2 regions of the Mucilaginibacter sp. SG538B genome follow, and region 2 is predicted to be linked to the other one. Evidence: riboswitches for the same ligand, from Rfam matches in the RefSeq annotation. Region 2 holds a riboswitch; the other holds the start of a gene.
The links. Region 2 has a riboswitch for cobalamin ahead of FHW88_RS08760 (TonB-dependent receptor plug domain-containing protein). Riboswitches for the same ligand answer to the same signal wherever they lie in the genome.
Positions count from the first base shown of each region.

Region 1: linked by a shared signal. The riboswitch ahead of metE (5-methyltetrahydropteroyltriglutamate--homocysteine S-methyltransferase) and the one ahead of FHW88_RS08760 (TonB-dependent receptor plug domain-containing protein) in region 2 are both predicted to bind cobalamin.

Region 1 is NZ_JABMJI010000003.1:446,575-450,005, forward strand. It holds gene metE (5-methyltetrahydropteroyltriglutamate--homocysteine S-methyltransferase) at 1-1,832, opposite strand, end outside; cobalamin riboswitch at 2,007-2,198, opposite strand; gene FHW88_RS17930 (MFS transporter) at 2,409-3,431, opposite strand, start outside.
Region 2 is NZ_JABMJI010000001.1:2,186,621-2,190,051, forward strand. It holds gene FHW88_RS08755 (DUF6580 family putative transport protein) at 1-2, opposite strand, end outside; gene FHW88_RS08760 (TonB-dependent receptor plug domain-containing protein) at 54-2,003, opposite strand; cobalamin riboswitch at 2,123-2,322, opposite strand; gene FHW88_RS08765 (class A beta-lactamase-related serine hydrolase) at 2,297-3,431, shown strand, end outside.

The sequences.
Region 1 (3,431 bases), on a different contig from region 2:
TGGATGATCTTGATACCGGCGCTTTCCAGGTCACAAACTTCATCACGAATGGCCAATGCTATCTGCGTACAGGTTTCGGAACGGGGCTGATCATTGCGCACAAACGACCATTGCAAAATAGTTACCGGGCCGGTTAACATCCCCTTCATCCATTTTGAGGTTAACGATTGTGCATAAGCCGACCATTTTACCGTCATAGGCTGTGGTCTTGATACATCGCCATAAATAACCGGTGGCTTAACACAGCGGCTGCCATAGCTTTGCACCCAGCCATTTTGTGTAAAGGTAAAACCGGCCAGTTGTTCGCCAAAGTACTCAACCATATCATTACGTTCAAACTCGCCATGTACCAGCACATCTAACCCTATTTCTTCCTGCCATTTTATAGCCTTTTCAGTTTCGGCAGCTATCAGTTTGTTATACTCCCCCAGGGTTATCGCACCTTTTTTTAATTGGGCACGCCAGCTTCGTACTTCGGCTGTTTGCGGGAACGAACCAATAGTTGTGGTAGCAAAAAGCGGCAGGTTAAGCAGTTGCTGCTGTTGCTCTTTCCGTGCAGGAAAAGCACTTATCCGCTTTGCATCATTTTCGGTAATGGCGCTTACCCGTTGTTTAACTGCCGGGTTATGGATCAGTGCAGATGTTCGGCGGGCCTCGTTTGCCTGCCGGTTTTTTGCCAGTTGATGCAGGCTGCTATCGCTCACCACATCTTCCGATAATTTGCTAAGCAATACCACTTCGTTTATTTTCTGCCGCGCAAAAGCCAGCCACTGCTTAATTTCGGGAGTAAGCACTTCATCGTTGGTTTCATTTTGCAGATCGCATGGCGAATGGATCAATGAGCATGAAGGGGCTATCCAAACGCGGTCGGCACCTAATTTATCCTTCGCATTCTTTATAATGACCAGCGAGTTAACAAAATCATTTTTCCAGATATTGCGCCCGTCAACAACACCTAAAGAAAGGATAGTTTTTTGGGGCAGATGCTCCATTACTTCATTCAATTGCTGAGGCGCCCGCACTAAATCGACATGTAAAACATCAACAGGTAAAGTTGCCGCTAATTGAGTGTTATCGCCCAGGCGTTCAAAATAAGTTGCCAAAACTATCTTCAGGAAAGGAAATTCTTTCCTCAATTGCTTATAGGTATCTTTAAATACCTCCTGTTGTTTTTCGCTTAAATCAAGCGCTAAAAACGGCTCATCAAACTGGACCCATTCGGCACCCAAAGCTTTAAGCTTATTCAGGATATCAAAATAAACAGGCAGCAGATTTTTGATCAGGTCTATCCTATCGAAACCAGCCTCTTTCTCCTTGCCCAACAACAGGTACGATACAGGCCCGATCAATACCGGCTTACTAACGATGCCCAATTGTTTAGCCTCATAAAACTCATCGATAACTTTGGTGGAGAAAAGTTTAAACTGCTGGTCTTTATAAAACTCGGGTACTATGTAATGGTAATTGGTATCAAACCATTTGGTCATTTCCATAGCTACCACATCCAATCCATCTTTTTGATAGCCGCGGGCCATAGCAAAATACAGATCGAGCTCGGTATTGCCTTTTTGACTGATCACTTCATGATAGCGTTTAGGAATAGCACCAAACATCAGTGAATGATCAAGCACCTGGTCATAAAATGAAAAATCATTTGATGGGATCACGTCGATCCCGGCTTCTTTTTGCAGTAGCCAGTTTTCTTCCCTGATGTATTTACCCACGGTAAGCACATTTTTTAAGCCCGTTTTGCCTGCCCAATAGTTTTCGCAGACTTTTTTTAATTCGCGCCGGCTACCAATACGCGGGTAACCTAAATTTTGCGTTAGCATTTCTTTTAATTGATTAAATGAATAAATCGGTTAAAAGCCCTTTCAGCTAAGCTTCGTAATGTTTTATGATATGTAAAATATGGAGAGAATATATGGTCACAGCCCGTCATAACGGGCCATAGACCCAAACAGGCAAGTAATCATAACCCAGACCAAGCTTCATACCGCGAAAGCATTGTCAATTCAGTATTAGGCAGGTCTCCTGACTTGTAACATTTTTGCCGTCCTTCCCATCCCCATTCATCAGGACAGTGGACATTACTGGCAAAAACCTTTGTGTTACTTACAGTTGCGCGACAGTTCGTGATTTACACACGATTCCCTATTAATCTACAATTAAGTAAAACCTATACCGGTTGATGAAGTAAAGTAAAGAACTTATCGGGGCAAATATAAGGATCTGCCGGCTGAATATTCAGGTTATTTCTTGGTTAAATTGTAACCCGCACAATGGTCAACAAACAGATCAGCCTAATAAAGCGTTGAATTGTACCATTCTTATGTATCATTGTAAAACAGGTGAAGCCGATAATTAATTACCGGCTTCACCTATTATTTAAGGCGATATCATTCAGCTTATACAGCTACCTCAGCATTTAAAATAACAGCCGCTTCTTCTTGTTTTTGGTGCGAAGCCCTCGCTTTGATGAAAAGCACCAGGGTAATAACAGCTAGTATCGCGAACGATAGATAAGCGGTTCCTAATAACTGCTGATTTTTGATGGCCATAATATTTACAATGCCGTAGCTAAAAAATGAAGTGATAATATAAAGCGAGCCGCCGGTCACGCCGCTTGCGATACCCGCATTTTTTGAAAACCGGCCTAAACAGTAAGCAAATATATTATTGAATATAAAGCCAGATAATAGGTGGACCAATGCTGTAAATGCCATCAGCGTAAATAAATTTGTTTTAATACCTGCTGTAAACACCATTAAAGCGGCAAAGCCTAATTGCAGGGCAAGAGCTACCGATACTTTTTTGATAAGCGGTTTCCTGATGAGGGTTTTTGAAATAATACCGCCCGCCATCAATGATACCCCCGAAAGCAGCGAACAATAACCGGTTACCACAGGCGACAAATGAAATACATGCTCGATTATAAAAGGGCTGCTCATACCATACACCACCAGCATGGCATAGCTCAGGGAGATCAGGATGAGGCCCAGGGAAAAATCGCGGGTTTTAATGGTAGCCAGGTAAACCTGCAGAATACTTTTAGCCTTAAACGGGTGATAATTTTTCAATGATTCGCCACCGTATACCAACTCTAAAACAAGTAGCGAAAGAGTGGCTATCCCCAGGAAAAGGAAATTGGATTCCCAGCCGAAGGCAGCTTCAAGGTAACCTCCGATAAAAGGCGCTACAATAGGCGCGGTTGCCCAGATGATAGAAAAAAGGCTGGTATAATGTTTAAGCTGCTCGCCCGAATAAATATCGACAAAGTATGCCCTCTTCCCTACCACAATAAGCGCGACGGTGATGCCCTGCAAAATACGCATGGCATAAATAAGCTCAATATTATGGCAGATAGCTATGACAAAACTTGCAAATGCAAACACCAGCAAGGAGACAGTACCGATACGGTACCGGCCAAA
Region 2 (3,431 bases):
ATGATTTTATATATGGCGTAAAATTACTTAATAATCCGAACAATAAGCAAACGCTATTTAAATTGATACCTGGCACCAAGCATGAAGTTGATACCGAGGGTGTTATATCCTAACCAATCTACGTATTTAGTATCCAAAACGTTGTTAAGGTCACCAAAAACATTTAGATTTTTGGTTGCCTTGTATTCCAAATGCAAATTTACCAGGTTATAGTGCTTCAGTGTAATCACTTCTGATCCAGTGTTTGTAAAAGTCAGATCGGTACGGTTACCTGCATATTTGTAGTTAACACCTACCTCAAAATCACTTAAAACATCATAACTGATGTTGGCACCCAAAGTACTCTTAGGCCTGCGGTAAAGGTTGCCGGTTTGTGTACCGGCTTCGTCGGTTAGTTTACCTGTTACATAAGCGTAATAGGCAGATGCATGAATTTTATTATCGTGATATTTTAATTCGGTTTCAAAGCCTTTATCTTTTTGCTGTTGCCCGTTTGCATATTGACTATAAGGAGGGCCAGACAGGTTTTTAAAATAGATAACATCTTTGGTATTACGCTTAAAAAACTGCGTATTAAATGACAATGTGTTTTTAACAATTTCCCAGTCAAAGCCTGCTTCGTACGATGTGGTGATCTCAGGGTTTAAATTAGGATTACCATATTGAGAAAATAACTGATATAGCGAAGGCGACTTAAATGCTGAAGCTATTGTACCGAAGACCTTAAACTGATCGGCAAGGTATAATGACGGGTTGATGGTATAAGTAAACTTGTCGCCATATTTGCTGTGATTATTATACCTGCCGCCCAGTTCCATGTGGAAGATATCGTATTTAAAGAATAAAGATGTATACGCGCTGAATATGTTATTAGCAGCATCACCGGCTTTGATAATACTTGCTGGTGCCTGATAGGCCGTTGATTCATACAGGCTGTACTGGTTTGTGTTGCTGTATTTAAAGCTCGCGCCGCTGGTAATATCCAGATACTTATTCAATTCATAATAAAATACAGCTTCGGCATTGGTTATACGGCCTGTATTTTTTGTAACCTGGTGGGTTCCGTCGTTATCAGATGGCAGGTTAGTAAAATTATTTTGAACCGTATTTTGCGACAGGTTCACATTGAGGTTACCTTTTGGCAAAATCAATTTTGCACCTACTCCACCAAATAAAAATGTGTTTTTATAAGTGTAATCATTGTCGGTTATAAAAGCACCGTAAGGAAGATCACCGGTATTGTGGCTTACCTGCAGGTTTCCGTTCAGAATAAATTTAGATGAAACATTTTGGCTCAGGTTCACACTGGCCGAACGTTGGTGAAAACCATCTTTCTTAAAACCGTCTTTGCCGGTAGTATCTGTAGCAGCGGCAAAGCCTTTTGAATCGGTATTTGAAAGATTAACAGCTATACCCGTGTTCTTTACCTTTCCAATTAATGAAGCCGATTCTTTAAACGTATTATAGCTGCCACCTGTTAGCTGCAATCCACCGGTTAACCCTTGCTCTTTAGCTTTTTTGGTGATGATATTAATAACACCTGCTACAGCATCAGAACCATACAGCGTTGAACCGCTTCCTTTCAAGATCTCGATATGATCTATCAGATCCAGCGAAAAAGCGTTAAGATCATAACTACCATCAATGCCCGAAGCATTGTTTACCGGAAAACCATCAACCAGGATAAGGGTATTGCCAGATGAAGCCCCGCGCAGGAAAACCGATGTGCTGATACCGGGGGCATTATTTGCACCAGAAAAAGTTATCCCGGCAACCGTATTTAATAATTGAGGCAATGATTTGCCCTGCGATTTATTGATCTCATCGGCAGAAATGATGGTAACAACGCGGCCAATGTCTGACAGTTTTTTAGGCGACCGGCTTGCAGTTACTACTACCGTATTGAGTGTGCGTGTGGTATCCTGTGCATATGCTGCTGAGGTAGATAACCCAACAGTTAACAAACCGAATCCTAAAATAATTTTAGCGTACTTTTTTTCCATGTATGATTGATATGTATAAAATAATAATGCAGCCTTAATAGCATACACGGAAATGAATAAAATGAAAACACGCCAAACGAAGAGCATTCACATCCAAGCTTCAATCCCCGAAAGCTATGAATAACATATAATGCCTTGGCAGGTCTTCTGACTTGCTCCCCATTTTGCCTGGCCTTCCCTCCTGTTTACAGAAAGTGGCTGTATAGATTTGGCAACGGTTACGGAGCTTACAGCTGCGGGACAGTTACGGATTTACACCGTATTCCCTTTTAATTCATTAAAAAAATAGTTTAATGAAACCTAAAGCGCTGCAAAAGTACAATAAGTATCTGTTAACCTCAAACTACATAACTATATTTATCATGATGAAATATTGCTGCATTTTATTATTGATGATGGGCGCGCTTGGCAGTTTTGCCCAACATCCCGATACCGTTTTTCTGAAAGGTTTACTATATAGCCATCCCGAACTATTTTCAGGCGTTTTGAACCATCCTGCACAAAACGAAATACAGATCCTATATACCCGGATCGACAGGGATAAAGACAATGTTCCGCACTTTACTTCATACAGCTATCATCTTAATGCGCATCATTATTTTTACCCCGCGAGCACGGTAAAGCTTCCAACGGCCATTTTTGCGCTTGAGAAACTTAACGAATTAAAAATAAAATGCTTAAGCCGCAAATCGGTCATGATTACTGATAGCGCATTTGCCGGCCAGACTAAAGTTAAAATAGATACATCATCCTCAACAGGTTTGCCGAGTATCGAAAATTATATTAAAAAGATCTTGCTGGTAAGCGATAATGATGCATATAACCGGCTCTATGAATTTGTCGGCCGTGCAGAGATCAATCAAAAGCTAAAGAAGTATCATCTTAACAATACCCGTATTGTGGGCAGGTTAGCCATAGGTGATGCAGGCGAAAGCACAAAGCACACCAACCCTATTGATTTTTACAATGATAATAAGCTAATTTATCAGAAACCGGCGCTATATGATGCGTCAAATTATCCCATGCACCTGGAAAACATGCTGCAGGGTAAAGCTTATTTAGATAGCAGCGAACGGTTGGTTAACAAGCCTCTTGACTTTTCTGAAAAGAATGTTTACTCTCTCGCCGATCAGCAAATGGTGCTTAAAAGGTTGTTGTTTCCTGAAACTTTCCCTAAAAAGCAACGCTTTAATTTAACGATAGATGACTATCGCTTCATTTACCGTTATATGAGTACCTTCCCCACCGAAAACACCAAACCCACCTATCGCCGCCCCGAATATTTCCCGGCTTATTGCAAGTTTTTGTTCTATGGCGGAGACAGTACAGCAGTTATTAATCCTGACATCAGGATCTTTAATAAAGTTGGTGATAGTTATGGTTATGATATTGATAATGCATATATCGTAGATTTTAAAAACAATGTTG